Regions from separate parts of the Mesorhizobium sp. M7A.F.Ca.MR.176.00.0.0 genome, predicted to be linked through region 1. Evidence: riboswitches for the same ligand, from Rfam matches in the RefSeq annotation. Region 1 holds a riboswitch; the other holds the start of a gene.

Region 1 (16,648 bases):
GTAGCGGTGATGATGGCGGCGGGTTTCAGTGAGGCGAGTGCTGTTTCCACGAACGCCAGGGATGCCGGGTCCTTGAGGCTGGAGACGAAGATGGGGACTGGGTTGATGCCGCGCTGTCGCAGAGCTTCAAAAAGTGCGTCGATTGGCGCGACATCGGCGGCCAGCAGCATCGAGCGGTAGAACAGGATAGGTACGACCCTTCCCTCCCCCTCGAGGGGAGGATGGCCCGCAGGGCCGGGTGGGGTCGGTGCGACTGGACGCGGCGTTTCTTTGAGTCGGCGCGCTTCGGAGAGGACCCCACCCCCGGCCTGCGGCCGGACCCTCCCCTCCGAGGGGGAGGGGGACGACGCCACGTCCGGGTTCGTAGTAGCCAGCTTTGGGCACGGCGACCGGTTCGACGAAAGGCGCATCCGACCCCGCCAGCCGCGCCAATCTCCGCACCAGCGCGCTCATATTCGCCGGGCCGCCCTCGCGGAAATAGTCGAGCAGGCCGTCCAACTCTTCGCGCGGCAGCGTCGAGGCTTCGATCAGGCGCAAATCCTCGTCGCGGCATTTCGCCGGGCAGCAGCGCCAGTTTTATGCCGCGTTCGCGGGCGGTCGAGGCGAGCTGGTCGCAGCCGTAGCGCCACCAGTCGTAGCCGCCGAGGATGCGCACGAGGATGATCTTGGCGTGGCGGGCGACGCTGTCGATCCAGAGGTCGACGGACATGGGATGGCGCAGGTCACGAAGTGCGGCCAGCCGCATCGAGGGCAGGCGGCCGGCATCGGCCTTCCAGGCTGCCGCCAGTCCGGCGAGGTCGCTGTCGGTGAAGGACAGCGCCACGATATCCGCCGGCGTCTGCCGCAGATCGACCGGCTCGGCGAGGTCGTCGAGCGAGGCGGATGTCGTGGTGAGGATGTGCATCGCGACCCGTGTCCGAAATCAGCCGGCGAGTATACGCTCGATCGCCGGGCGGTTCAGCCCTTTCAGGCCGATGACGACGAGACGCGAGCGGCGGTCGTCCTGCGCGGTCCAGGCGCGGTCATAGTAATGATTGACGCGCGGCCCGACGGCCTGCAGCAAGAGCCGCATCGGCTTGCCGCCGACTTCGACGAAGCCTTTTACGCGCAGCACGTTCTCTTCTTCTGCGACGGTGGCGACGCGCTTTGCCAGCTCGTCCGGATTGGCGATCGAGGCAATGTCGACGATGAAGGTGTCGAAGTCGTCATGCTCGTGGTCGAACGCGCCGTCATGATGGGACTTGCGGTTCTGGATGTCGTCCTCGACGGCCAGACCGAGCCCGAGCAGCACCGAGGGATCGACCTTGCCATGCGATGTCGGCACGATCTTCACCGCGCGGGCGGAGTGTTCGCCAATGATGGTATTGGCGCGGGCGGTGCCGGCGGCGTCCATCAGGTCGCTCTTCGACAGGATGATCAGGTCGGCGCAGGCGATCTGGTCCTCGAACAGTTCTTCCACCGGGTCGTCGTGGTCGAGCGTCTCGTCCCCGGCGCGCTGTGCCTGCAGAGCATCCATGTCGCTGGCGACGCGGCCTTCGGCCAATGCCGGCCCGTCGACCACGGCGATGACGCCGTCGACTGTGACGCGGCTCTTCACGCTCGGCCATTGAAAGGCCTGGACCAGCGGCTTGGGCAGCGCCAGGCCCGAAGTCTCGATCAGGATGTGGTCGACCCTCGGCGTCAGCGCGAGGATCTTGTCGAGCGCCGGGACGAAATCGTCGGCGACGGTGCAGCAGATGCAGCCATTGGCCAGTTCGACGATGTTTTCCTCCGGACAGGTGTCGATGCCGCAGCCCTTCAAAATCTCGCCGTCGATGCCGATGTCGCCGAATTCGTTCACGATGATGGCAATGCGCTTGCCGCCAGCGTTTTCCAGGAGATGGCGGACCAGCGTCGTCTTGCCGGCGCCGAGGAAGCCGGTGACGACGGTGCAGGGAACGCGGGAGAGGTTCGCAGACGAATCTGGGGCAGTCATGGTCAGTCCTTCAGCATGTCGAGGGGAGGGATGCGGGCAACGAGGCCGCGCTTCAGGCTATCGGGGCGGCCACGCCAGGGAATGAGACCGTCGGTCGAGGTGGCGAAAAGCTTGGCGCCCGTGACGAGGTCGGCGCCGCTGGTCTCGGTCAGGTCGCCAAAGACATAGCTCCAGCAGCCGTCGCGCAGGATGGCGGCGCTGAGGCGCCGCTTGCAATTGCCGAGGCATTCGACGCTGCGGATGCGGATGTCGTCGCCGGATGCGGCGCGGCGCGTGTCGTCCGCCAGCAATTCGCCGGCGCGGGGATGGGCGTCGGAGCCGGTCTCATTGCGGCAGGAGGCGCAGACGATGATGGTGACGCCGGCCAAGGCATCATCATGGCCGGACGAAATATCAGCTGTGCCAGCCGAAAAACTGCTGTCGTGGTCCAAAGATCGGGCTCCTTGCCCGGAAACCCGCCGGGCGATCGGATTCTAAAGTCGCAGACGGCAGGTCTCCTGGCTCGCGGGTCATCGCCTTGGGTAGCCGCCTTCCCGGGAACTCCCAGTGGCTTTCGGCCTTGGCTCTTCGCTTACAGTTGCGGGGACAGCCGCGGATTTGGGATTTTGCCCCGCACCGCATTCCCTCTTAGCTCTTGCCGTTGCGGGCAAGAGACCATCTGAACCGGATTTAGGCTTTTGCGAGCGGCGGTGTCAACGCGAGCTTACGACATGGCGATGTCGGCCAGCGCCGGGCCCAAATCGCCGGCCGGGGTCACTTCCATGCGCTCAAGGCCAAGCCAGCCCTGCATCTGCTTCAATTCCTCGAACAGTTCTGCAGCGGTTTCAGGCGGCGCGCCAGCCTCCGCATAGGCCGCATGGACGCGCAGTATGCTGGCCGGGCGATCGGCCTTCAGGTCGACGCGCGCCACGATCCGGTCGCCGAGCAGGAAGGGCAGGACATAATAACCGTATTGCCGCTTGTCGGCCGGCGTGTAGATCTCGATGCGGTAGTGGAAATCGAACAGCCGCTCCGTGCGCGAGCGTTCGAAGACTACCGGATCGAACGGCGCCAGCAGGGCGCGGGCCTCGACTTTGCGCGGCAGGCGGGCGTCCCGGTGAAGATAGGCCGGCTTATCCCAGCCTTCGACACGCACCGGCAGCAATTCGCCCGTTTCAACCAGTTCCTCCAGCCGGCCTTTCATGTCGGCCGGCGACAGGCGGAAATAGTCGCGCAGGTCGCCTGATGTCGCCACGCCGTGGGCGCGGGCGGAAATGCGCAGCAATTCGCGGTGCGCGTCCTCAGGCGTCGGCACCGGGAGGTCGAGGATCGCCTGCGGCAACACGCGCTCGGGCAGATCATAGAAGCGCTCGAAACCGCGACGGTGCGCCGTGGTGATGCGGCCGGCCCAGAACAGCCATTCGAAGGCGTGCTTGGCGTGGCTCCAGCCCCACCAGCCGCCCGAGCCTTTCCGGCCTTCCAGCGCGGAAGCGGCGATCGGGCCGCGCTCGGCGACCTGGCGGTAGATCTCCTCGATATAGGCGGCGTGTTCGCGGCCCCATTTGGCGAGGCCCAGATACATCTCATCGCCGCGCTCGGCGCGCTGCATGCGCCAGCGCATCAGCGGGTACGTCTCCACCGGCAGGAAGGAAGCCTCGTGCGCCCAGTATTCGAAAACCGTGCGCTTACGCGTCACGGCCGCGTTGTCGAGCAGCGAGAACGGGTAGGGACCAAGGCGCGAATAGAGCGGCATATAATGAGCGCGCACCACCGCGCTGACGGAATCGATCTGCAGCAGGCCGGTGCGGGAGAGGGTGCGGGCAAAATGCCGGCGGTCGGGCGTGCCGGTCGGGCGGGGATCGAGAAACCCCTGGGCGGCAAGCGCGATGCGACGGGCCGTGGGGAGCGAGATCTTTTCCTTCATGCAGGCATCACTTTGAAGTGTTTTGACCGAGGGTCGAATGGCTGATTCCAACCCACGCTAGCAGGGTTTTGGCGGCATCCATGTCAGGAGAGAAAAGTGGAGTAAAAAGCGAAGGAAATCAAACAGGAGCGGATCGGACCAGTTTGCCGCGATATGCCATCCAGGTCGGTGTTTTGAACAAGGTTTGACTTGCTTCGCTGGAAGTGCTGCGCTAACCCTCGCCGCGTTGCAGCATAGGCCCTTAAAACGGTTCAGCGGTTAAACTGTCACGCTTCCGCATTAGGGTCCGGTGCTGTAATCAAACTGGATTGGCGCCAACGGAAAGCCGAGCATGAACGCACTCTTGAGCTCATACCTGCCCATCGTCCTGTTCATAGGCGTGGCGCTGGTTGTCGGCCTGGCGCTGCTGGCCGCGCCCTTCCTGGTGGCCTACCGCAATCCCGATCCCGAAAAGCTTTCCGCCTATGAGTGCGGTTTCAACTCGTTCGACGACGCCCGCATGAAGTTCGACATCCGTTTCTACCTGGTGTCGATCCTGTTCATCATCTTCGACCTGGAAGTGGCCTTCCTGTTTCCGTGGGCGGTGTCGTTTTCGAAGATCGGCATGCTCGGTTTCTGGTCGATGATGGTGTTTTTGGCGGTGCTGACCATCGGCTTTGCCTATGAATGGAAAAAAGGAGCGCTGGAATGGGATTGAACGACAGTTCAGGCACCCTCGTCGCGCCGAAGCCCAAGGGTATTATCGATCCCAACACCGGCAGGCCGGTGGGGGAGGACGATCCCTTCTTCCTCGAGATCAACAACGAGTTGGCCGACAAGGGCTTTTTGGTCACTTCGACCGAGGCGCTCATCACCTGGGCGCGCAGCGGGTCGCTGATGTTCATGACGTTCGGCCTCGCTTGCTGCGCGGTCGAGATGATCCACACCTCGATGCCGCGCTATGATTCGGAGCGGTTCGGCGTCGCGCCGCGCGCGTCCCCGCGCCAGTCCGACATCATGATCGTCGCCGGCACGCTGACCAACAAGATGGCGCCGGCGCTGCGCAAGGTCTACGACCAGATGCCGGAACCGCGCTACGTCATCTCGATGGGCTCCTGCGCCAATGGCGGCGGCTACTACCACTACTCCTATTCGGTGGTGCGCGGCTGCGACCGCATCGTGCCCGTCGATATCTATGTGCCCGGCTGCCCGCCGAGCGCCGAAGCGCTGCTCTACGGCATTCTTCTCCTGCAGAAGAAGATCCGCCGCACCGGCACGATCGAACGGTAAATCATGACCGCATCCCTGAGCGAACTGTCGAACTATCTCGGCGAGAAGCTGATCGGCCGCGTGAACGAGGCTGATATCGCCTATGGCGAACTTACCATCCATGTCGAGCCGCGCGATCTGGTCGAGGTGATGACGTTCCTGCGCGACGATGCGCGCTGCCAGTTCATCTCGATCATCGACGTCTGTGGCGCCGACTATCCGTCGCGGGCCAAGCGCTTCGACGTCGTCTACCATCTGTTGTCGCCGAAGCAGAATGTGCGCATCCGCGTCAAGGTGCAGGCCGACGAAGAGACGATGGTGCCGTCGATCACCGGCGTCTTTCCCGGCGCCGACTGGTTCGAGCGCGAGACCTACGATCTCTACGGCGTGCTGTTTTCGGGCCATCCCGACTTGCGCCGCCTGTTGACCGATTACGGTTTCGAAGGCCACCCGCTGCGCAAGGATTTCCCGCTGACCGGCTTCGTCGAGGTGCGCTACGACGATGAAGCCAAGCGCGTTATCTACGAGCCGGTCGAGCTCAAGCAGGAATTCCGCAATTTCGATTTTTTGTCCCCGTGGGAAGGTACGGATTACGTGCTGCCGGGTGACGAGAAGGCAAAGCAGTAAATGGCTGAAACCTCGGTCCGCAACTTCAACATCAATTTCGGCCCGCAACACCCTGCGGCGCACGGCGTTTTGCGCCTTGTGCTGGAGCTGGACGGCGAAGTCGTCGATCGCGTCGATCCGCATATCGGGCTCTTGCATCGCGGCACCGAAAAGCTGATCGAGGCCAAAACCTACCTGCAGGCGATTCCCTATCTCGACCGGCTCGACTATTGCGCGCCGATGAACCAGGAGCACGCCTTCGCGCTCGCCGCCGAGCGCCTGCTCGGCATCGAAGTGCCGAAGCGCGGCCAGCTGATCCGCGTTCTCTACTGCGAAATCGGCCGCATCATGTCGCACATCCTCAATGTGACGACGCAGGCGATGGACGTCGGCGCGCTGACGCCGCCGCTATGGGGCTTCGTCGAGCGCGAAAAGCTGATGGTGTTCTATGAGCGCGCCTCCGGTTCGCGCATGCATGCCGCCTATTTCCGTCCCGGCGGCGTCCACCAGGACCTGCCGCAGAAACTGGTCGAGGACATCGGCAAGTGGATCGACCCGTTCCTGAAGTCGATCGACGACCTCGATCAGCTGCTGACCGGCAACCGCATCTTCAAGCAGCGCAATGTCGACATCGGCATCGTCTCGCTGGCCGATGCCTGGGCCTGGGGTTTTTCGGGCGTGATGGTGCGCGGTTCGGGTGCTCCCTGGGACCTGCGCAAGTCGCAACCCTATGAATGCTATTCGGAAATGGATTTCGACATTCCGATCGGCAAGAACGGCGACTGCTTCGACCGGTACCTCGTGCGCATGGAAGAAATGCGCCAGTCTGCGAAGATCATGCGCCAGTGCGTCGATCTCCTGCTCGGCAAGGAAAGCACCGGGCCGGTGTCGAACCTCGACGGCAAGGTGGTGCCGCCCAAGCGCCAGGCGATGAAGCGCTCGATGGAAGCGCTGATCCATCACTTCAAGCTCTACACCGAGGGTTATCGCGTGCCGGCCGGCGAGGTTTACGCCGCGGTCGAGGCGCCGAAGGGCGAATTCGGCGTCTATCTGGTTTCCGACGGCTCCAACAAGCCCTACCGCTGCAAGCTGCGCGCGCCGGGTTTCGCGCATCTGCAGGCGATGGATTTCCTCTGCCGCGGCCACATGCTGGCCGACGTCACCGCCGTTCTCGGCTCCCTCGACATCGTGTTTGGTGAGGTCGATCGCTAAATGTCAGTCCGCCGTCTCGCAGAAGCCAGCGTCCAGCCAGCATCCTTCGCCTTCAACCGGGCGAACGCGGCTGCGGCGAAGCAATGGATCAAGAAGTACCCGAAGGGCCGTGAGCAGTCGGCCATCATTCCCTTGCTGATGATAGCGCAGGAGCAGGAAGGCTGGGTGACGAAGGCGGCCATCGAGACGATTTCCGACATGCTCGGCATGCCGCGTATCCGCGGGCTCGAAGTCGCGACCTTCTACACGCAGTACCAGTTGAATCCGGTCGGCACGCGTGCGCATATCCAGGTCTGCGGCACCACGCCCTGCATGCTGCGCGGTTCGGAAGCGCTTATGGATGTCTGCCGCTCCAAAATCCATCACGACCAGTTCCACGCCAACGACAAGGGCACCTTGTCCTGGGAAGAGGTCGAATGCCTTGGCGCCTGCGTCAACGCGCCGATGGTCATGATCTTCAAGGACACGTTCGAGGATCTGACGCCGGAACGCCTGGCTGAAATCATCGATCTCTATGACGCCGGCAAGGGTGCTTCGGTGGAACCGGGGCCGCAGAACGGCCGCACCGGCTCCGAGCCGGCCTCCGGCCTCACCACGCTGACGAGCGAAAAGGCGATCCTCAAGTCGACCCGCGAAAGGGAGGCCAGGGAGGCCGCCAAGGCCGCCAGGGCGGCGCCCGACGCGATCATCGCGGCGCCTGTGCCGGGGCCGGCCGCGGCCCCTGTCGCACCGTCCAACACCAGCAAGCCGAAGACCGACACCCCTGAAACCAGCCCGGCATTGAAGACGCCTTCAAAAACCAAGGTCGCGCCGGCGGTTGAAAAGGCGGCGAGCGTTGCCGCGCCGCTGCATTCGGCCGCCAACGCCAACAAGGCGGACTCCAAGGTCGAGCAGGTTTCCAAGCAGCGCAGCGGCCCGATAATCAAGGCCGAGCCGGCATCCGCCTTCAAGGCGCCGGAGGTCAAGGTACCGGCCGCCAAGACGGCCAAACCGTCGCTCGGGGACAAAAACCGTCCAGCCGGCATCGATAAACCGGCACAGGTCGACGACCTGAAGCTGATCTCCGGCGTCGGCCCCAAGATCGAGGGCATCCTGCATACGCTCGGCATTTTCACCTTCGCGCAGGTCGCGTCGTGGAAGAAGGCCGAACGCGAGTGGGTGGATGGCTATCTCTCTTTCCAGGGCCGCATCGATCGCGACGACTGGGTCAAGCAGGCCAAGGCGCTCGCCAAGGGTGGCGTCGCCGAATACATCCGCGTCTTCGGCAAGAAGCCGGTCTGAGGGACGAAAAATGCTTCAGGACAAAGACCGCATCTTCACCAATATCTACGGCCTGTTTGACAAGTCGTTGGCCGGCGCGATGGCGCGCGGCGCCTGGGACAACACGCCCGGCATCGTTGCCAAGGGCCGCGAGTGGATCGTCAACGAGATGAAGGCGTCGGGCCTGCGCGGCCGCGGCGGCGCCGGCTTCCCGACGGGCCTCAAATGGTCATTCATGCCCAAGCAGAGCGATGGCCGGCCGAGCTATCTCGTCATCAATGCCGACGAATCCGAGCCCGGCACCTGCAAGGACCGCGACATCCTGCGCAACGACCCGCACACGCTGGTCGAGGGCGCGCTGCTTGCCGGTTTCGCCATGGGCGCGATTGCCGCCTACATCTATGTGCGCGGCGAGTTCATCCGCGAGCGCGAGGCGCTGCAGCGCGCGATCGAGGAAGCCTATGAGGCCAAGCTGATCGGCAAGAACAACACCTCCGGCTATGATTTCGACATCTACATGCACCACGGCGCCGGCGCCTATATCTGCGGCGAGGAGACTGCACTCCTCGAAAGCCTCGAAGGCAAGAAGGGCCAGCCGCGGCTGAAGCCGCCATTCCCGGCCAATGTCGGCCTCTATGGCTGCCCGACCACGGTCAACAATGTCGAATCGATCGCGGTCGCGCCGACCATCCTGCGCCGCGGTGCGGCCTGGTTCTCGTCCTTCGGCCGGCCCAACAATGTCGGCACCAAGCTGTTTTGCATCTCCGGCCACGTCAACAATCCGTGCACGGTCGAAGAGGCGATGTCGATTCCGTTCCGCGAGCTCATCGAGACGCATTGCGGCGGCATTCGCGGCGGCTGGGACAATCTTTTGGCGGTCATACCGGGCGGCGCCTCTGTGCCGCTGGTACCGGCCGAGCAGATCATCGACACGCCGATGGATTTCGACGCGCTGCGCGACCTCAAATCCGGCCTTGGAACCGCGGCTGTCATCGTCATGGACAAGTCGACCGATGTCGTGAAGGCGATCGCGCGGCTTTCCTATTTCTACAAGCACGAGAGCTGCGGCCAGTGCACGCCATGCCGCGAAGGCACCGGCTGGATGTGGCGGGTGATGGAACGGCTGGTGCGCGGCGAGGCGCAGAAGCGCGAGATCGATATGCTGCTCGACGTCACCAAGCAGATCGAGGGCCATACGATCTGCGCGCTTGGCGACGCGGCGGCATGGCCGATCCAGGGACTGATGCGGCATTTCCGCGGCGAAGTGGAGCGGCGCATCGACGAGTTTTCGCGCAATGCGCACCGGGCCGAGCCTGTGATGGTGGCGGCGGAATAGAAGAATGTTTACGCGGGCGGAAGTCCGCAGCGAAGGGCGGGGCGAACGAAGAAACGACCAGGAGAACTCTATGGCGCCGTATTCGAACCCGCTGATGCCCAATTTGGACCAGATCGAGAAGATGAACCAGGACTTGACCAGGATGATGCCGAAGGAGATGGCCAGCGCCGTCAACCTTTTCGTGCATCCTGTGGCGGGTGCGGCGGCGATGTCGGCGCTTGGCCTCGGGCTCGCCAATCATGCTTTCGGCGTCTGGCTGGGCGCGCTTTCAGGCGCGGCAGAAGCCTCGCAGCGGCTGCTGCAGCCGATCGTCGATGATTTCGAGGCGCGCGTCGCGCAGTTCGAAGATCCAAGTCCTTCCTCCACCAAGGCGCGGGCGACGGCGAAAACCATGATCGCGGAGGCGCAGTCCTTCGCCCGGGAGGTCACCGATATTGCCGCCAAGGAAGCCGCCACTGCCGTGCCGGCCGCAAATGCGGCTCCGGGCGCCCGCGATGCGCTGATGCCCGAGGATTTCAGGCAGCCGAACGCCATGGAGAAGCCGGCCATTCCGGCAGATCTCAAGGCCATCTCGGGCATCGGGCCGAAGCTGGAAAAGGTTCTCAACGGCCTCGGTATCTGGACCTATGCCCAGATCGCGGCATGGACGCCGCAAGAGGTTGCCTGGGTCGAGGATTATCTGTCGCTCGGCGGCCGCATCGGCCGCGACGATTGGAAAACCCAAGCGGCGGCGCTCGCCGTCAAGAAGTGAATGAAGTGCCCGACGTGGTCTCGACCGCGTCCGGAAAAAGAGATTGCGGGAACTCCGCAGGGGTTTGAGGCGAATGGCAAAGCTCAAGGTCGACGGGAAAGAGATCACTGTACCCGACCACTACACGCTGCTGCAGGCGGCGGAAGACGCTGGCGCGGAAGTGCCGCGCTTCTGCTTCCATGAGCGGCTCTCGATCGCCGGCAATTGCCGCATGTGCCTGATCGAGGTGAAGGGCGGGCCGCCCAAGCCGCAGGCATCCTGCGCCATGAACGTGCGCGACCTGCGTCCCGGCCCGAATGGCGAGGCGCCGGAAATCTTCACCAACACGCCGATGGTCAAGAAGGCCAGGGAAGGCGTGATGGAGTTCCTGCTGATCAATCATCCGCTGGATTGCCCGATCTGCGACCAGGGCGGCGAATGCGACCTGCAGGACCAGGCGATGGCGTTCGGCGTCGATTCCTCGCGCTATCACGAGAACAAGCGCGCGGTCGAAGACAAATACATCGGACCGCTGGTCAAGACGGTGATGAACCGCTGCATCCACTGCACGCGCTGCGTCCGCTTCACCACCGAAGTCGCCGGCATTTCCGAACTGGGCCTGATCGGCCGCGGCGAGGATGCCGAGATCACCACCTATCTCGAACAGGCGATGACGTCGGAGCTGCAGGGCAATGTCATCGACCTTTGCCCGGTCGGCGCGCTGACCTCGAAGCCATTCGCCTTCCAGGCGCGGCCGTGGGAGCTGACCAAGACCGAATCCATCGATGTGATGGATGCGGTCGGCTCGGCGATCCGTGTCGATAGCCGGGGCCGCGAAGTGATGCGCATCCTGCCGCGCGTCAACGAGGCGGTGAACGAGGAGTGGATCTCCGACAAGACCCGATTTATCTGGGACGGCCTGCGCACGCAGCGTCTCGACCGCCCCTATGTGCGCAAGGACGGCAGGCTGGTTGCCGCCAGCTGGGCCGAGGCCTTCGCCGCGGTCAAGGACGCGGTGTCGAAGACCGCGCCCGAAAAGATCGGCGCTATCGCGGGCGATCTCGCCGCCGTCGAGGAAACCTATGCGCTCAAGCTGCTGATGGCTTCGCTCGGCTCGAAGAATACCGATTGCCGCCAGGACGGCGCCGCACTCGACCCGGCGCTCGGCCGTGCAAGCTACATCTTCAACCCGACCATCGAAGGCATCGAACAGGCCGACGCGGTGCTGATCATCGGCGCCAACCCGCGCTATGAAGCTTCGGTGCTCAACGCCCGGATCCGCAAGCGCTGGCGGATCGGCAACCTGCCGGTCGCCGTCATCGGCGATGTCGGCGATACCCGCTACGACTACGAACAGCTGAGCGCCGGACCGGATTCGCTGAAGGATTTGGCCGACGGCAACGGCAAGTTCTTCCAGACGCTGAAGAAGGCGACACGCCCTCTGATTATCGTTGGCCAGGGCGCGCTGGCGCGTGCCGATGGCGCGGCCGTGCTCGGACAGGCGGCCAAGCTCGCCGCCGCCGTAAACGCTGCCCGCGCTGACTGGAACGGCTTTGCCGTGCTGCACAACGCGGCCGGACGTGTCGGCGGCCTCGACCTCGGCTTCGTGCCGGGCGAGGGCGGCAGAAACGTTGCCGGCATGCTGGGCGAAATGGAGCTCCTGTTCCTGCTCGGCGCCGACGAGATCGACATGGCCAAGACCGGCGGCGCCTTCGTCGTCTATATCGGCACGCATGGCGACCAGGGCGCGCACCGCGCCAATGTCATCCTGCCGGCGGCCGCCTACACGGAAAAGTCGGCCACCTACGTCAACACCGAAGGCCGCGTGCAGCAGACCAACCGCGCCGGCTTCGCGCCGGGCGAGGCGCGCGAGGACTGGGCGATCCTGCGGGCGCTGTCGGATGTGCTGGGCAAGAAACTGCCGTTCGATTCGCTGCCGCAGCTGCGCGCCAAGCTCTATGGCGAATACCCGCATCTGGCCCGTATCGATCAGGTCGCGGCCGGCAATGCCGAGGACATCGCCGGGGTGGCGAAGCTCGGCGGGCGGCTGAACAAGGGCACCTTCACCTCGCCGGTGACGGATTTCTACCTGACCAACCCGATCGCGCGGGCATCGGCCGTGATGGCGGAATGCTCGGCGCTGGCCAAGAGCGGCTTCAAGCAGGCGGCGGAATAAGCATGGACACTTTCTTCTCCTTCTACGTGCTGCCGGCGCTGATCATTCTGCTGAAATCGGTCGTGCTGATCGTTATCCTGCTGATTTTCGTTGCTTACATCCTCTACGCCGACCGCAAGATCTGGGCGGCCGTGCAATTGCGCCGTGGCCCGAACGTCGTAGGCCCCTGGGGTACGCTGCAGGCCTTCGCCGATCTGCTGAAGTTCGTCTTCAAGGAACCGGTCATCCCGTCAGGCGCCAACAAGGGCGTGTTCCTTTTGGCGCCGCTGGTGTCGGCCGTGCTGGCGATCTCGGCCTGGGCGGTCATCCCGGTCGATCAGGGCTGGGCGATCGCCAACGTCAATGTCGGCATCCTCTATGTTTTCGCCATCTCCTCGCTCGAGGTCTATGGCGTGATCATGGGCGGCTGGGCCTCCAACTCGAAATATCCGTTCCTCGGCGCGCTGCGTTCGGCCGCTCAGATGGTGTCCTACGAGGTCTCGATCGGCTTCGTCATCGTCACCGTTCTGCTCACCGCCGGCTCGCTCAACCTCACCGATATCGTGCTGTCGCAGCATGATGGAATTGGTACGCGGCTTGGCCTGCCCAACACCTTCCTCGACTGGAACTGGCTGGCGCTGTTCCCGATGTTCATCATCTTCTTCATCTCGGCGCTGGCCGAGACGAACCGGCCGCCCTTCGATCTGGTGGAAGCCGAATCGGAACTGGTCGCCGGCCACATGGTCGAATATTCGTCGACGCCGTTCCTTTTGTTCTTCCTCGGCGAGTATGTCGCCATCGTGCTGATGTGCGCGCTGGCCACCATCCTGTTCCTCGGCGGCTGGCTTCCTCCGTTCGACTTCGCGCCGTTCACCTGGGTGCCGGGCGTCATCTGGTTCGTGTTGAAAGTCTGCTTCGTGTTCTTCGGCATCTCCATGGTGAAGGCCTTCGTGCCGCGCTACCGCTACGACCAATTGATGCGGCTTGGCTGGAAAGTGTTCCTGCCGATCTCGCTGTTCATGGTGGTCGCCACCGCCGCCTTCCTCAAGATCACGGGGTTTGCGTGATGTCCGCTCTTTCCCAAGCCGCCAAATCGCTGCTGCTGCAGGATTTCGTCAGCGCCTTCTTCCTGTCGATGCGCCAGTTCTTCGCGCCGAAGGAGACGATCAACTATCCGCACGAGAAGGGGCCGACTAGTCCGCGCTTCCGCGGCGAGCATGCGCTGCGCCGCTATCCCAATGGCGAGGAACGCTGCATCGCCTGCAAGCTGTGCGAGGCAATCTGCCCGGCGCAGGCCATCACCATCGAGGCCGGCCCGCGCCGCAATGACGGCACGCGCCGCACGGTTCGCTACGACATCGACATGGTGAAGTGCATCTATTGCGGCTTCTGCCAGGAAGCCTGCCCGGTCGACGCCATCGTCGAGGGGCCGAATTTCGAATTCGCGACGGAGACGCGCGAGGAACTCTACTATGACAAGGACAAGCTGTTGGCGAATGGCGACCGGTGGGAGCGCGAACTGGCGCGCAACATCTCGCTGGACTCGCCCTACCGCTGATATTTGACGCATGGGCGGGGCAGGGGCCTCGTCCAGAGGATGATCCCGAAAAGTTGCGGACTTTTCGGACCAGATCATGCTCCGGAATACAGAGTGGCCCATGTTTCTTTCGATCGGGCCTTTCAACCCGATCGGAACATGGGCTAGGACAACGCGGCTTTGGAACCGGAGGCGGAACCAGGCCAGAGACAACAAACAGGACGAGCGTCCTGTTCGTACAGGAACCCGGGGGATCCCCAATGTTGAGTGGACTAGAGGCGGCCTTTTTCTACCTCTTCGCCTTTGTCGCGGTGGCGTCGGCGTTCATGGTCATTTCGTCGCGCAACCCCGTGCATTCGGTGCTGTTCCTGATCCTGACCTTTTTCAACGCCGCCGGCCTGTTCATGCTGACCGGGGCCGAGTTCCTGGCGATGATCCTGCTCGTCGTCTATGTCGGCGCGGTGATGGTGCTGTTCCTGTTCGTCGTCATGATGCTCGACGTCGATTTCGCCGAGATGAAGGAAGGCGCTCTGCAATATGCGCCGATCGGCGCGCTGGTCGGGCTGATCCTGGCGGCGGAGCTGATCGTCGTGCTCGGCGGCTACACTTTCGCGCCGCAGCTCGCCTCGACGGTCTCCAAGCCCATTCCGGATCTCGCCACGCGAACAAACACGGCCGCACTCGGCGACATCCTCTATACCGACTACCTCTACTATTTCCAGATTTCGGGCCTCGTGCTGCTGGTCGCCATGATCGGCGCCATTGTGCTGACGCTGCGCCATAAACCAGGCGTCAAGCGGCAGTCGATCGCAGCCCAGGTCGGCCGCACGCCGGCGACCGGTATGGAAATCCGCAAGGTCAAGACAGGCGAGGGACTCTGAGATGGTTGTCGGCATCGCGCATTATCTGACCGTATCGGCTGTTCTGTTCACGCTCGGCGTGTTCGGCATCTTCCTGAACCGCAAGAACGTCATCGTCATCCTGATGTCGGTCGAGCTGATCCTGCTGGCGGTCAACATCAATTTCGTCGCCTTTTCGGCAGCACTCGGCGATCTGGTCGGCCAGGTGTTCGCGCTGTTCGTGCTGACGGTCGCGGCGGCTGAGGCCGCCATCGGGCTTGCCATTCTCGTCGTCTTCTTCCGCAACCGCGGCTCGATCGCGGTCGAAGACGTGAACATGATGAAGGGTTGACGGAACCACCATGTATCAGGCCATCGTCTTCCTTCCCCTGCTCGGCTTCCTGATCGTCGGCCTGTTCGGCACGTCGCTCGGCGCCAAGGCGTCCGAATACATCACCTCCGGTTTCCTGGTGATCGCGGCGGTGCTGTCGTGGGTCGCTTTCTTCACCGTCGGTTTCGGCCATGGCGAGGTGTTCACCGTGCCGGTGATGCGCTGGATCCAATCGGGTGGGCTGGAAGCGGCCTGGGCGCTCAGGATCGACACGCTGACGGTGGTGATGCTGGTGGTGGTCAACACCGTGTCGGCGCTGGTTCACATCTATTCGATCGGCTACATGCACCACGATCCGAACCGGCCGCGCTTCTTCGCCTATCTGTCGCTGTTCACCTTCGCCATGCTGATGCTGGTGACATCAGACAATCTGGTGCAGATGTTCTTCGGCTGGGAAGGGGTGGGCCTCGCCTCCTATCTGCTGATCGGCTTCTGGTACAAGAAGCCGTCGGCCAATGCCGCGGCAATCAAGGCCTTCGTCGTCAACCGCGTCGGCGATTTCGGCTTCGCGCTCGGCATTTTCGGCCTGTTCGTGCTGTTCGGCTCGGTCAATCTCGGCACCATCTTCGCCAATGCGGCAACGTTCATTCCGGCCGAAGGCGCCCCGCACGGCGCCGCGGTGCTGACCTTCCTCGGCTATGCGCTGGACAAGCAGGCGGCCATGACGATCGTCTGCCTGCTCCTGTTCATGGGCGCCATGGGCAAGTCGGCGCAAGTGCCGCTGCACACCTGGCTGCCGGATGCCATGGAAGGCCCGACACCGGTTTCCGCGCTGATCCATGCCGCCACCATGGTGACGGCCGGCGTGTTCATGCTGGCACGGCTGTCTCCGCTGTTCGAACTGTCGCATTCGGCGCTGACCGTGGTGACCTTCATCGGTGCCTTCACGGCCTTCTTCGCGGCCACCGTCGGTCTCGTCCAGAACGACATCAAGCGCGTCATCGCCTATTCGACCTGCTCGCAGCTCGGCTACATGTTTGTGGCACTCGGCGTCGGCGCCTATGGCGCGGCGATCTTCCACCTGTTCACGCATGCCTTCTTCAAGGCGCTGCTGTTCCTCGGCTCGGGCTCGGTCATCCATGCCGTGTCCGACGAGCAGGATATGCGCAAGATGGGCGGCCTCAGGAAACTGATCCCGACCACCTACTGGATGATGGTGATCGGCACGCTGGCGCTGACCGGCGTCGGCATTCCGGTGACGGTCATCGGCACCGCCGGCTTCTTCTCCAAGGACGCCATCATCGAGAGCGCCTTTGCCGGCCACAATTCGGTTGCCGGCATGGCCTTCGTGCTTTTGGTCATCGCCGCCTGCTTCACCTCCTTCTACTCCTGGCGGCTGATCTTCATGACCTTCCACGGCAAGCCGCGGGCGAGCCATGAGGTGATGCACCATGTCCATGAATCGCCGCCGGTGATGCTGGTGCCGTTGTTCATCCTGGCCGCGGGCGCGCTGTTT
Region 2 (14,339 bases), on a different contig from region 1:
CACCGCTTTCACCGTCAGCGTCGATTTCAAGCATGGCACCACGACGGGCATCTCGGCCGAAGATCGCACTTTGACCGTTCGAAATCTTGCCAACGGCAATGTCGGCGGCTCGGATTTCGTCCGCCCCGGCCATATCTTCCCGCTGATCGCGCGCGAAGGCGGCGTGCTGATGCGCTCCGGCCATACCGAAGCAGCGGTCGATCTGTGCAAGCTCGCCGGCCTGCCGCCGGTCGGCGTCATTTCCGAGCTGGTCAATGATGACGGCACCGTCAAGCGCGGCCCGCAGGTGCAGGCTTTCGCCGAGGAGCATGGGCTGAAGCAGGTTTCGGTTGCCGACCTCATCGCCTACCGGCAACGTAAGGAAACTCTGGTCGAACGCGTCGCTTGCTCGGAAATCGACACGCTCGGCGGCAAGGCACAGGTCTTCACCTACACGCTGCCGTGGGACTCCATGCACCACGTCGCCATCGTCTTCGGCGACATTCGTGACGGCGAGGAGGTCCCGGTGCGCCTGCATTCGGAGGATGTGGTGACCGATGTGTTCGGCACCAGCCACCGGCTCGACGCCATCATGAAGGCAATGGGCGAGCGCAGGCGCGGCGTCATCGTCTATCTCAGAGAAGGCTCCGTCGGCGTTGCGCATCAGGAGCGCAAACGACCGGCAAGCGGCGACCGCGAGGATCACGACGAGGCCCGCCGCCGCGAAAACGAGTGGCGCGAGATCGGGCTCGGCGCGCAGATCCTCAAGGATCTCGGCATCTCCTCGATCAACCTGATCGCCTCGCGCGAACGCCACTATGTCGGCCTCGAAGGTTTTGGCATCCATATCGCCAAGACCGAGATCCTCTAGGATATATCGATATTCAGGTTAGGCCGGCCTGCAAATGACGGCTTTCTGCGCTTCCGGTGCTCACGGACCGGAAAGTCCGCTGCGCTCCGGTTCTCGAAATCCATCATTTTCGACTCGGCCTGACCTGAATCTCAACATATCCTGGCGGTCACTCGGCCGGAACGGCGGCAGCCTCGCACCCATCCAGGTCGCATTCGCGGGTGGCAAGGCTGCGTTGGCCAAGCAGCACCGTGGCCAGTGCGATCGTGCCTGAAGCCACCGACACCCAGAACCCGCTCTGGGCGCCGAACGCATCCACCATCGCGCCGGCGGCGAACGAGCCCAGCGCCATGCCGATGCCGATGCCGGTCATGACCCAGGTGATGCCTTCGGTCAGCATCGCTTCCGGCACATGCCGCTCGATCAGGCCGAACGCGGTGATGAAGGTCGGCGAGATCGCCACACCGCTGATGAACACGGTCAGCGCCAGCAGCGGCACGGTGTCGGCGGCGAGCGGCAACAGCGTGCCGAGCGCGACGAGGGCGACTGCGATGGCGAGCTGGCGTTGCAGCGGCGCCTTCAGGCTGAGCGCGCCGACGATGATGCCGAGCACGAACGATCCCAGCGCATAAACGCCGATGACAAGGCTGGCGGCGCCGGGTTGGCCAAGCTCCTTGGTGATCGCCACGGTGGTCACTTCCGTCGTCGCGAAGGTTGCGCCGATGAAGATCAGGGCGAGGGTGATGATCTGAACCGGCCGCAGGCGGATCGCCGAGCCGCTTGAGTTATGGTCGACCGGCCGCACCTGGGGCTCGGTCGAGCGTTGCAGGATGAAGGCCGCTGATCCGAATGCGAGAAATAATGTGCTCACCAGAACGCCGGCTTCCGGGAATAGGGCGGCACTCAGGCCGACCGATAGCGATGCCCCGGCGATATAGACCAGTTCATCGGCCACCGACTCGAAGGCGAATGCGGTGTTCATCTGCGGCCGCCCCCGGAAAATCTCCGTCCAGCGCGCGCGCACCATCGCAGGTATGCTTGGCATGGCGGCGGCCAGCAGTGCCGATACGAACAGCGTCCAAACCGGCCAGTCCTGGTTGGCCGCCGCTATGAGGACGGCGAAAGCCAGCACCGCGATGATGGTGGTGGGCACCACGATCCGTGTCTGGCCCAGGCGGTCCACCAGTCTCGATACCTGCGGCGCGACGAAGGCGTTGGCCAGCGCGTATGTCGCCGAGACGGCTCCGGCCAGCCAGTATTCGCCACGCGTCTGCGACAGCATCGCCACGATGCCGATGGGCGCCATGGCGATCGGCAGGCGCGCCATGAAGCCGGCGGCCGCAAAGCCCTTGGCGCCGGGGGCACGAAAGATTTCCGCGTAGGGATTTTGCATCGGTTGGTTCCTCGACAAAGGACGATTGGGCAATTACATACGGAGCGTATGATTATTAAATAGAGCATACGCCGCGTATGTCAATTGGCATACGTTGCGTATGTGAATAGGGCCAGAAGCCATGCACAGACCCCGCAAGGAGATGATCGCCGAGACGCGCGCAAAGCTTATCGCGGCGGCCCGTCATGCCTTCGGCACAACAGGCTATGCAGAAGCCTCGATGGATGATTTCACCGCTTCGGCCGGGCTGACGCGCGGCGCGCTCTATCATCATTTCGGCGACAAGAAGGGGCTGCTGCAGGCGGTCATAGCCCAGATTGACGGCGAGATGGCGGCGCGCATCAATGAGGTCGCGTCGAGAGCACCGACCCGCTGGCAACATTTCGTGGACGAGTGCTCGACCTATATCGAGATGGCGCTGGAGCCGGAAATCCAGCGCATCATGTTCCGCGATGGCCCGGCCGTGCTGGGGGATCCAGCGCAATGGCCGAATGCCAGTGCGTGCATCGCTTCAATGACCGACCATCTGACCGCGCTGCAGGAGGAGGAGGTCGTTGTCTCCAGCCTCGACCCCGAGACCGCCTCGCGACTGATCATCGGAGCGAGCAGCCAGGCGGCGCAACGGATCGCCAATTCGAACGACCCCGAAGCGACGTCGAAGAAGGTGGTGACGGCGTTCAAGCAACTGCTCGAAGGCCTGCTCAGGAAGCCGGATCCGGAGTCGAATTGAAGTTCCCACCGGAGCTTTCGTGCCGGCATCTGTTCCCGATAGGAATTTTTTCTTGACTTCGTGCCCTCAGCTAAGGTACATATTCGTCCATGGTGCCGATTCGCGCCAGTGACCCGCCGCACAGGCGGGTTTTTCGTTTGATGCTCCGTCAGCCAACGCGCCGGCGAAAGGCTACGAAAGAAAACCGTCAGCCCGAATTCGTCGCCCTTCGTCAGGGGCCGGCAATTGACAATCGCCGGGTTGAGTCCATCCTCTTCCACCATCTCTGAGGCGGAGATTCGGGGCACATGTGGGATTTTGAGATCGGCCGGTCGGTGTCCATCATGATGCGGACCTGGCCGTTCATCGTCTTTCGCATGATCGTCTATTTCGGCATCACGCTGGCCTACATCATGGCGACCGGCACCGGTGCCTCGGTCGGCTATGGCGTCGGCCATATCTCCACCGATCCCGACGGGCCCATGTCCTTTGCCCTGTGGGGCGGCGTGGTCGGGTTTGGCATCGTCTCGATCGCGGTCTACTGGATCCGCGAATACATCCTCTATGTCGTCAAGGCCGGCCACATCGCCGTCATGGTTCATCTGATCGACGGCCGCGACATTCCCGGCGGTCAGGACCAGATCGCCTATGCCAGGGATATCGTGACCCAGCGTTTCGCCGAGGCCAACATCCTTTTCGTCGTCGACCAACTCGTCAAGGGCGCCATCCGCGCCATCACCGGACTGCTCGGCGGCATCGCCGCCTTCCTGCCGATACCGGGCCTGAGCGGCTTGGTCTCCTTCATCAACACGGTGATCCGCCTGTCGCTGACCTATGTCGACGAGATCATCCTCGGCTACAACATCCGCATCAATTCAGCCTCGCCCTTCGAGACGGCGCGCCAGGGCGTCGTGCTCTATGCCCAGAACGGCAAGGTCATGGTCAAGAACGCCGTCTGGCTGGCGGTCATCATGTGGGGCGTGTCGTTCATCATCTTTCTGATGATGCTGGCGCCTGCCGGCGCGATTCTGTTCCTGATGCCTGGCCAGCTCGCCGGCTGGGCTTTTGTGCTCGCCATCGTCTTCGCCTGGGCATTCAAGGCGGCGTTCATTGAACCCTTCGCCATCGCCTGCCTGATGCAGGTCTATTTCAAGACCATCGCGGGCCAGGTGCCGGATCCGGCCTGGGACGCCCGGCTGGCCGAGGCGTCGTCGAAGTTCAGGGAGCTCAAGGACAAGGCGCTCGCCTCCTTCGGCGGTTCGCGCTGGGCTACGGCCGGCGCCACACCCTGATCGGCCGGGCGGGTGATGTCTGGTGAGGCAGAAACGGTGTTGAGGCGCGCCACGGCGGATTTGAGCTGTGTCTCGCCTTGCCCGGAAAAGGTCTCGCTCATGATCAACTCCGGCAGCGGCAGCCGCCGTCCCCAGCCATGCGTTTCAAGGTCCGGTTTGGGAGCGAACTCGGAAACACGGCCGACGCAGAGATAGGCGATCGGCGTTACGTGGTCCGGAATGGCCAACAGCCGCTTTAGCGCCTGCGCTTCGATGATGCTGACCCAGCCTACACCGACGCCCTCGGCACGCGCGGCCAGCCAGAAATTCTGCACCGCGCAGACGGTGCTGTAGAGATCCATCTCCGGATTGTGCCAGCGTCCCAGCGGCGAACCCTTCGAGCGCTGCCTATCGCAGGTGATGCAGATGTTGAGCGCGCTTTCGCAGATGCCTTCCAGCTTGAGCTTGCGGTACAGCGCCTGTTTTTCCGCCTCGATCGCCGGCAGCTCCTGTTCGCGCGCGGCCAGGAACAGGTCGCGCACCTCCGCCCGTCGCTCGATGTCACGAATGACGATGAAATTCCATGGCTGCATGAAGCCGACCGATGGCGCGTGATGGGCAGCAAGCAGCAGCCGCGCCAGCACGTCGTCATCGATCGCGGTGGGCAGGAAATGGCTGCGCACGTCGCGCCGCGTGAACATGGCGCGATAGACCGCATCGCGCGCATCCTGGTCAAATCCATCGTCAATGGCAGCGGTCATGTGTTCCGGCATCGCTTGTCCCCTTGCGATTGCAGATTCAAAACTGTCAGAGCGTAGTTTGTGCGTCCAAGTAGACGCACGTCGCTCTGATGTCGTCCGCCTGACCATGCGGATGACAATGCCTGCCAGGCCGGTCTTCTGGCTTGGGATCAACCCGCGTCCGGTGCCTTCCCGTCATCGACAGTGGCATTTACCGGCGCGGTCCCCCTCACAGCGTTGGGCACGCCACGGAATTCAACCGTGTTCCCGATTCTCCCGCTTCCGGCGGGCACCAGGCAGTACCAGGGACCTTACGCCGAAGCGCCGGCGAGGCCAATGCCTGCGGCGACGCGAATGGACGCAGTCGATTTTCCCCAGCGATCAAGCAGCAATGCATGGCCATAGCGGCGCCGGGGCACTAGATAGGGAGCATGACCACCCGTCTCTACACCCATCCGATCTTCCTCGAGCATCTCACGCCGCCCGGACATCCCGAGCGGCCCGACCGCTTGCGTGCCATCGAGCGCGTGCTCGATGAGGAAGCCTTTGCCGGGCTCGATCGTATCCAGGCGCCGGAAGGCGACGAGGCCACCATCCTCTACGCGCATCCCGCCGATTTCGTCGCCCGCGTGCGCGCCGCCATTCCCGACGAGGGGATTGCCCGCATCGATGCCGACACCACTGCCAGTCCGAAGAGCTGGCAAGCGGCGATCACCGCGATCGGCGCCGCCAACGCCGCCGTCGATGACGTCTTTTCGGGCCGCGCCGACAACGTCTTCGTCGCCGCCCGGCCGCCCGGCCATCATGCCGAAAAGAGCACCGCCATGGGCTTCTGCCTGTTCAACACGGCGGCGATCGCGGCGCGCTATGCGCAGAAGAAACACGGTGTCGAGCGCGTTGCCATCGTCGACTGGGACGTGCATCACGGCAATGGCACGCAGGACATTTTCTGGGACGATCCGTCGGTGCTCTATTGCTCGACACACCAGATGCCGCTTTATCCCGGCACCGGAGCGAAGAACGAAACGGGCGCCGGCAACATCGTCAACGCGCCGCTGGCGCCGCAGACTGGCAGCGAGGTGTTTCGCGATGCCTTCCTGTCGCGCGTCCTGCCCGCGCTCGACAATTTCGCGCCCGACCTGATTATCATTTCGGCGGGGTTCGACGCGCACCACCGCGATCCGCTGGCCGAGATCAATCTGACCGAGGATGATTTCGACTGGGCGACCGGCCAGCTGATGCAGCGCGCGGCACGCCACAGCGGCAACCGGCTCGTCAGCCTGCTCGAGGGCGGCTACGATCTGCAGGGATTGGCATTTTCGGTCGCCGCCCATGTCGGGCGACTGATGAAAGGATGAATGATGGCCGATGAGACCAACGAAGACGTCAAGGCGATGAGCTTCGAGCAGGCACTCGATGCGCTGGAGAAGATCGTCGATGATCTGGAGCGTGGCGACGTGCCGCTCGACCAGTCGATCAGGATCTATGAACGTGGCGAGGCGCTGAAGGCGCATTGCGACCGGCTGCTGAAGGCCGCCGAGGACAAGGTCGAGAAGATCAGGCTGTCGCGCGACGGCAAGCCGGTCGGAACGGAGCCGCTCGACGCGGATTGAGGCCCGGTCCGAACATAGGCTCGCCTCACCGGTTTTTGGACATGATCATGATCGAGGATATAACTCGTCCCGATTGAAACAGCTCAAGGACAAGAGGAGATACGGAAGCGATGTGCAGAAACATCAAGACCCTGTTCAATTTTGATCCGCCGGCAACCAATGACGAGGTGCGCGACGCGGCCCTTCAGTTCGTCCGCAAGCTGAGCGGAACGACGCGACCCTCGAAGCAGAACCAGCACGCCTTCGACCATGCCGTCGAAGCCATCGCGGCCTCGGCGCGCGAACTGCTCGATTCCCTGGAAACCCATCAGCATCCGCGTAATCGCGAAGAGGTGGCGGCCAAGCTGCGGGCAAAGGCGGCGATCCGCTTTGCCTGATGCGGCCAGGCGGCCTTCGACCACCGACAAGGAGAGTCCATGAGCTTCTTCCCCGGGAAAGACCCTGAGGTGGGCGATGCCTTAGCCAGCGACCAGATCGAATTGATGGTCATCCCGAACGCCAAGGACATCGGCGGTTTTCAGGTGCGCCGTGCTCTGCCGACGGCAAAAAGGCGGCTGGTCGGGCCGTTCATCTTCTTCGACCGCATGGGTCCCGCGATCCTGCGCGCCGGCCAGGCGCTGGACGTCCGTCCGCATCCGCATATCGGCCTGTCGACGGTCACCTATCTGTTCGACGGCAAGATCCGGCACCGCGATTCACTCGGCACCGAAATGGTCATTCAGCCCGGCGACGTGAATTTGATGACCGCCGGCCGCGGCATCGTCCATTCGGAGCGTACGCCGGAGGAACTGCGTGGCGCGCCGATGTCGGTATCCGGCCTGCAGACATGGCTGGCGCTGCCGGACGACAAGGAAGAGGTGGCACCGGTTTTCGAGAACACAGGAGCGCTCAGGCTTCCCGAGATCGATGCCGAAGGCGTCAACGGGCGCCTCATCATCGGCGATTTCCAGGGGTTGCGGTCGCCGGTCAGGGCTGACTCGGAGACGCTCTACGCCGACCTGCGCCTGGCGCCCGGCGCCAGCGTGAACATCCCGGCCGATGCGGAAGAACGAGCTATCTACACGCTGGAAGGCGAGGTCTCGATATCAGGTGACGTCTTTCCGGCGGAACGGCTGCTGGTGTTCCGTCCCGGTGACGAGATCGTCGTATCGTCGCAGACCGGTGCACATTTCATGCTGTTTGGCGGCGCCTCGCTCGGTTCGAAGCGTTACATCTGGTGGAATTTCGTCTCATCGTCGAAGGAACGCATCGAACAGGCCAAGCAAGAATGGAAGACGGGCCGCTTCGACATCGTTCCAGGAGACGAGGAAGAATTCATCCCGCTGCCGGAAAGCTGATGCCTGTCACCCAAAGTGGCAGAACGAAATGCATAGACAAAAGACTAGGGCCTGATCCGCGTCACTGACACGCATTTACTTTCGCCGGCCGGCGGCCTATTCGCCCATCAACCGAAAGCCCGAGCACCGTGAACGCAACGCCGCATACGCCGCTTCTCGACAAGGTCCGCATCCCGGCCGACCTGCGCACGCTTGCCGAAAGCGAACTGCCACAATTGGCGTCCGAGCTTCGCGCCGAGCTGGTCGACGCCGTGTCCCGCACGGGTGGTCATCTGGGCGCCGGGCTTGGCGTGGTCGAGCTGACAGTGGCGCTGCACTATGTCTTCAACACCCCGGACGACCGGCTGATCTGGGATGTCGGCCACCAGGCCTATCCGCACAAGATCCTGACCGGCCGCCGCGACCGTATCCGCACGCTGCGCCAGGAAGGCGGCCTGTCCGGCTTCACCCGCCGCGCCGAGAGCGAGTACGATCCCTTCGGCGCCGCCCACTCCTCGACATCGATATCGGCCGGCCTCGGAATGGCCGCCGCCCGCGATCTCTCCGGCGGCCGCAACAACGTCATTGCCGTCATCGGCGACGGCGCCATGTCTGCCGGCATGGCCTATGAGGCGATGAACAATGCCGGTGCGCTCGATGCACGGCTGATCGTCATTCTCAACGACAACGACATGTCGATCGCGCCGCCGACCGGCGCGATGAGCGCCTATCTGGCGCGGCTGGCCTCCGGCAAGGCCTATATCGGCCTGCGCGATTTCGGCAAGAAACTGACGTCCTATCTCGGCAAGCGCGCGGATCGTGCGATCACAAGGGCGGTCGAGCATGCACGCGGGTACGTCACCGGCGGCACGCTGTTCGAGGAACTCGGCTTCTATCACATCGGCCCGATAGACGGCCACAATCTGGAGCATCTGATCCCGGTCCTGAAAAATGTCCGCGACAATGGCGAAGGCCCGGTGCTCATCCATGTCGTCACCCAGAAGGGCAAGGGCTATGCGCCGGCCGAAGCCGCCGCCGACAAATATCACGGCGTCAACAAGTTCGACGTCATTACCGGCGCGCAGGCCAAGGCGCCGGCCAACGCGCCTGCCTACACCAAGGTGTTCGCCGAAAGCCTGGTTCAGGAGGGCCGTGAGGACGACCGCATCGTCGCCATCACCGCCGCCATGCCGAGCGGCACCGGCCTCGATTTGTTCGGCGAAGCGTTTCCATCGCGGATCTTCGATGTCGGCATTGCCGAACAGCACGCGGTGACCTTTGCCGCCGGCCTTGCCACCGAAGGTTACAAGCCATTCGCGGCGATCTATTCGACCTTCCTGCAGCGCGCATACGACCAGGTCGTCCACGACGTCGCCATTCAGAAATTGCCGGTGCGGTTTCCCATCGACCGCGCCGGCTTCGTCGGCGCCGATGGCGCGACCCATTGCGGCGCTTTCGACACCACCTTCCTGGCGACACTGCCGGGTTTCGTCGTCATGGCGGCGGCCGACGAGGCGGAGCTGCGCCACATGGTGCGCACCGCGGCGAGCTATGATGAGGGTCCGATCGCCTTCCGCTATCCGCGCGGCAATGGCGTCGGCGTCGACATGCCGGAGCGCGGCTCGGTTCTCGAAATCGGCAAGGGCCGCATCGTCAAGGAGGGCACCAAGGTTGCATTGCTGTCCTTCGGCACGCGGCTGCAGGATTGCCTGATCGCCGCGGAGGAGCTAGGGGCTGCCGGCCTGTCCACCACGGTCGCCGACGCCCGTTTCGCCAAGCCGCTCGACCAGGATCTGGTCCGACGGCTGGCCCGTTCGCATGAGGTTCTGGTGACGGTGGAGGAGGGCGCCGTTGGCGGCTTCGCCAGCCACGTGCTGCAGTTCCTCGCCCATGAAGGGCTGCTGGAAAGCGGCCTGAAGGTGCGCCCGCTGGTGCTGCCCGACGCGTTCACCGACCACGCCAAGCCGGAAAAGATGTATGCCGATGCCGGGCTCGATGCCGCCGGCATCGTGCGCACCGTATTCGTGGCACTCGGGCACACAGTCCACGCCCAGCGCGCCTGATCCAGCGCGCCTGAATCAAAGTCTCAAAGACTTGAATCAGTTTGCCGGCAAGCGATCTTAAGGCATTGTTTACGCTGCCATTTGGCGCTTTGCTTACCGTGTCTCTTGGCCGTTTTTCAATGGCGCCCTGCTAAATCCTGATCAGGCAGGGAGACAACAACAATGAAAACGCTTCTGTGCGGCGCAGCACTTTGCGCCGTTATCATCGCGCCGGCCACACCCGAAACGCGCTATGACCGCAGCCTCGAAAAGGCGGCGATGGGCATCATCGCCGGCAAGATGGGCGGCATCCGCGGCGGCTTTTCCTTCAAGCAGGTGCCGCAATTGGTGGTTCTGCCGGCCCCTGTTCCCGCGCCTGCGGGTGCCATCGAGCCTGCACGCGAGCAAGCTTCGGGCGGCCGTGAGGATGGCTTGTCTCCAGCCGTCGAGCGCCCGGTTTCGCGAACCGTATTCTGAGCTGAAGACCAACAAGCCTATCGGGATTGCCCGATCGTTTCGCGCTTGCCGCTGTGCAGGCGATCTAAAAAGCGTCGGCAATGCTACTCCGCCGCAACCAGCTCCGCTTGCTGCGCCGATTTCTCGGGGCGCCAGGATTGCGCCGCGTGGCGGGCGCGGTCTGCCAGGGCGGCTAGGCGTCCGCGCAGGTTTCGTCCACCCACCACCGACGACAAGGTCACCGAATGCGTCGCAAAGCGGCGCTTGAAATCCTCGCCGCCGCAGAGAAAATCGATCGTGGTCAAGCCTCGGTCAAACGACCACTGGATGTAATCCATCATCAAGGCCATCCCCGGCGAGGCCCGTTCGAAGGCCGGATCATAGGTGGTGACGAAAGCCATCATCTTTCCATGCTGCTCGAAATTGATCGAGATGGCGATGATCTCGTCTTCGCGTTCGAGCACGAAGATGCGCAGCAATCCAAGCTTGGCCAGAACGGATATGAGTGCCGCCAGCGCGGGGGAGCCTTCGTCGAAGAGGTCCGAAACGCGGCCGTGTTTTGCAAGCCACAACCGCTTCAGCGCGGCGACGCGCTCCAGCACCGGCTCGCGGGCTTCGTGCGCATCCATCAGGCGGAAACGCAGCGCGCCGCCTTCCTCCATGAATTTGTAGCCACGGCGATAGTTTTGCCGAGTTTTCTTCGACTGGCTTTCAAACCATTGTGCGCCGCGTTGCCCGGCGCCGGAAACTCGATAGCTGACCTCGCTGCGGTGGCTTGGCTGCAAGATATTGCTCTGGCCTGGGGCGGCGGGACCAAGCAGGGTCCGGAATCGGGCATCGGGCAACAGACGATTGAGGTAGGCAAGATCGAAGCCGCCATCGTCGAGGATATGTTGCCAGAGTTGCGGCAGGATCTGTGGCTCGGCATCGGGAGCAACCAGGACATCGCCATAGTCGCAGTGATCTTTCGCCGCCCATTCCAGCATACGGATGCCCGAGCGCCAGAAGGTCGCGAGCGCAATGACGGCCTCGAGACGCTCGCCGCTCCAGACCAGGCCGATCCTGAGACCGCGACGGTCCTGATGCGGTGTGGTGTGCCACCAGGCCGAGATCCAGTCGGGATGCTGGAAAACGAGGCCGCCGGCGCGTTGCCAGAGCGCTGCCCAGGCGGGCGCGATTTCTGCCAGTCGCGCTGGCGAGGTCGCAATTTCGATCCGGTGCGTTCGCGGCATCCGGAACACGGCGGGTCCGTTCATGGCTTCCCCCTTTGCGGCGATTGCTGTGGCTCGGGCTTGTCGGTGCGGAAATGTCTGGCGATCTGCCGCCACATCCGCTTCAGCGGCAGGACATAGAGGCCTGCGAGCGACTGGTAGTCGCGCACGTTGCGTTCGATCAAACCGAACTTGAAGTCCTCGTCGGGTCTCGGAACGCACAGGGTTCCGAAGAGCCGATCCCAGAACGAGAAGAGCAGCCCGAAGTTCTTGTCGTAGTGGCGCGGGTCGGTGCTGTGGTGCAGCTGATGCCAGTGCGGGCACAGGATCAGATTGTTCAACGGTCCAAACGAGATCTTGAAATGCGTGTGCCTGACGAAATCCATCATCAGGATGTTGCGTATGATGTAGACGTTGACGCCGAAGACCGTCAGCTCGACGAGGTTCAGCGACACCAGCGACCAGATGCCGAAGCAGATGCCGGGAATGACGCCGTCCCAGGCCCGGTTCATCAATTCGTCGAGCGGGTGGACGCGATCCTTGGTGATGCCGACCATCACCTCGGCCGAATGGTGAACCTTGTGCAGTTCCCACAGCACCGGGTAGCGGTGCTGGGCGACGTGATAGAGATAGTACGAAATGTCGTAGGCAAGCAGCATGGTGATGGTGAAGATCGTCACCGTCACCGGCCCTGCCGGTCCTTCGATCAGGGGCGGCTGGATCGCCAGCAGCGTGGAGAGCAACCAGTTCGTCGCATAGCCGACGGCGCTGACGAAGACGACGCCGGCGGGCAGCATGAGGAATGGCATCAGCGCCTTCCGCGTCACCCAGAACAAAAGGTCGGCTTTCGCCGAAGGGTGCGTGATGACCTCATGCGGGACTGCGAACTCGGAAAACTCTTTCCAGCTCTTTTTCTCGACCGTGCGCCAGTAGGCGACCAGGGCGCTGACCAAAGCAGTCAACAACAGAAGTCCGGTCGCCAGCAGGCCGGCGCCGGAAATCCGGTCAAGAACCTTGTAGACGATATCGCTGGCCATTTCCAAGGTTGCCGCCTCTTCATCCGGCTTTTCCGGTCGTCGCGGTCCATAACATTGAAGTCCTCAAGCAAATGCGATGAAAATTGGTTAAGAAATCATGAGGCTTTCTAGATTTTAGGCACTTATCGGCAGGCGACGAGACCTCATTATTCATAGGGTGGTCGGCGTGACGGAACGCCTCACCATCGCCGCAGTCCAATGTGCTGGGCGTGATGATGGGAACGTGAGACGAGATGCTTCCGGCCGGTGCTCTTGCCATCGTCATCGGCTTTCGCCATGAAGGCCAATGAATTCCCCTCTGCCAGCCAGCGCACGCCAGCGGCTCGACGACCTGCTCGTCCAGCGCGGGCTGTTTGCCAGCCGCTCACGTGCCCGCGACGCGGTCGAGCGTGGCACGGTGACCGTCGACGGCGTCATTGCGCGCAAGCCCGGCCAGAGCGTTTTGCCGCAATGCCTTGTTGCCATCGATGATCCGGCGCAAGGCTATGTGTCGCGCGCGGCACTCAAGCTGATCGGTGGGCTCGATCATTTCGGCCTCGACCCTGCCGGCTCTGAAGCGCTCGACATCGGCGCCTCGACCGGCGGCTTCACCCAGGTGTTGCTCGAGCGCGGCGTGGCCCATGTCACCGCGGTCGATGTCGGTCATGGCCAGATGCATCCTGATATCGGCGGCGACCCGCGTGTGACGGTGATCGAAGGACTGAACGCCCGCGATCTCGCCGTTGCCGATCTCAGCGGGCGTATTCCGGATTTCATCGTGTCCGACGTCAGCTTCATCTCGCTGAAACTGGCGCTGCCGCCGGCGCTTGATCTGGCGAAGGCTGGCGCCAAGGCCATGTTTCTGGTCAAGCCGCAATTCGAGGCGGGCCGTGATGCGATCGGCAAGGGTGGTCTGTTGAAAGATCCCTACGACGCCTCCCGTGTCGCCGGCCTGCTGCAGGATTGGCTGGACTCCGTGCCAGGCTGGCGCTCGCTGGGGCTGCATTTGTCGCCGATCGAGGGCGGCGACGGCAATCGCGAATTCCTGCTCGGTGGGATCAAGGACCGATGAGCGCGCGCTTCAGCATCAGGAAACTTGGCGCTCAGGGCGACGGTGTCGCCGAGACCGAGACAGGCGATCTGTTCATTCCCTTCACACTGCCCGGTGAAACGGTCACCGCCGCGCGCGAAAGGGATCGCGCCATGCTGATGGCGGTGCTGGAAGCATCGCCGCTGCGCATCGACCCCGCCTGCCGCCATTTCACCGAATGCGGTGGTTGCGCGCTCCAGCATTTCGAAGCCGGAGCCTATCGCCAGTGGAAACGCGAAAAAGTGGCGCACATCCTGAAGGGCAAAGGCATCGATTGCGAGATCGGCGAACTGGTCGCCTGCGCGCCGCAGACGCGCCGCCGTGTCGTGCTGGCCGCCCGGCGCACCGATACAGGCATGCTGCTCGGCTTCCATCGCCATCTGTCGCCGGAGATCATCGCCATATCGGAATGCCCGATCTCGCTGCCGGAGATCGTCGCTTCGCTCGATCGGTTGAAGGCGCTCGCCGAATTGGTCTGCGCAACCACCAAATCGTTCCGGCTGGCGGTCACCGTGACCGGTTCGGGGCTCGATGTCGCGGTTCACGAATCCGGCAAGCTCGGGGAGCACCAGCGCCGTATCGCGGCCAATTTCGTCATGGCGCAGGGCTTTGCCAGGCTGTCCATCGATGACGAAATCATCATCGAGCCGAAA

The links. A riboswitch is a leader RNA that binds a small molecule or an ion and turns the genes downstream of it on or off. The one in region 1 is predicted to bind cobalamin.
Region 2: another riboswitch for cobalamin. It lies ahead of bluB (5,6-dimethylbenzimidazole synthase); the one in region 1 lies ahead of EOB59_RS19385 (DUF1636 family protein).

The regions. Positions count from the first base shown of each region.
Region 1 covers NZ_RZTC01000056.1:24,148-40,795, reverse strand. Annotated here, with positions in the region: partial or broken gene EOB59_RS36450 (cobaltochelatase subunit CobN) at 1-904, opposite strand, end outside; gene cobW (cobalamin biosynthesis protein CobW) at 923-1,975, opposite strand; gene EOB59_RS19385 (DUF1636 family protein) at 1,978-2,406, opposite strand; cobalamin riboswitch at 2,445-2,649, opposite strand; gene EOB59_RS19380 (winged helix-turn-helix domain-containing protein) at 2,679-3,878, opposite strand; gene EOB59_RS19375 (NADH-quinone oxidoreductase subunit A) at 4,210-4,575, shown strand; gene EOB59_RS19370 (NADH-quinone oxidoreductase subunit B) at 4,566-5,147, shown strand; gene EOB59_RS19365 (NADH-quinone oxidoreductase subunit C) at 5,151-5,753, shown strand; gene EOB59_RS19360 (NADH-quinone oxidoreductase subunit D) at 5,754-6,944, shown strand; gene EOB59_RS19355 (NADH-quinone oxidoreductase subunit E) at 6,945-8,225, shown strand; gene nuoF (NADH-quinone oxidoreductase subunit NuoF) at 8,236-9,540, shown strand; gene EOB59_RS19345 (NADH-ubiquinone dehydrogenase) at 9,611-10,291, shown strand; gene nuoG (NADH-quinone oxidoreductase subunit NuoG) at 10,365-12,446, shown strand; gene nuoH (NADH-quinone oxidoreductase subunit NuoH) at 12,449-13,492, shown strand; gene nuoI (NADH-quinone oxidoreductase subunit NuoI) at 13,492-13,983, shown strand; gene EOB59_RS19325 (NADH-quinone oxidoreductase subunit J) at 14,223-14,843, shown strand; gene nuoK (NADH-quinone oxidoreductase subunit NuoK) at 14,845-15,153, shown strand; gene nuoL (NADH-quinone oxidoreductase subunit L) at 15,164-16,648, shown strand, end outside.
Region 2 covers NZ_RZTC01000046.1:4,201-18,539, forward strand. Annotated here, with positions in the region: gene ribB (3,4-dihydroxy-2-butanone-4-phosphate synthase) at 1-850, shown strand, start outside; gene EOB59_RS16985 (MFS transporter) at 999-2,222, opposite strand; gene EOB59_RS16990 (TetR/AcrR family transcriptional regulator) at 2,344-2,952, shown strand; gene EOB59_RS16995 (hypothetical protein) at 3,240-4,223, shown strand; partial or broken gene bluB (5,6-dimethylbenzimidazole synthase) at 4,346-5,071, opposite strand; cobalamin riboswitch at 5,074-5,254, opposite strand; gene EOB59_RS17005 (histone deacetylase family protein) at 5,374-6,300, shown strand; gene EOB59_RS17010 (exodeoxyribonuclease VII small subunit) at 6,304-6,555, shown strand; gene EOB59_RS17015 (DUF2277 domain-containing protein) at 6,666-6,932, shown strand; gene EOB59_RS17020 (pirin family protein) at 6,972-7,892, shown strand; gene dxs (1-deoxy-D-xylulose-5-phosphate synthase) at 8,021-9,934, shown strand; gene EOB59_RS17030 (hypothetical protein) at 10,097-10,390, shown strand; gene EOB59_RS17035 (GNAT family N-acetyltransferase) at 10,474-11,625, opposite strand; gene EOB59_RS17040 (sterol desaturase family protein) at 11,622-12,617, opposite strand; gene EOB59_RS17045 (TlyA family RNA methyltransferase) at 12,904-13,668, shown strand; gene EOB59_RS17050 (class I SAM-dependent RNA methyltransferase) at 13,665-14,339, shown strand, end outside.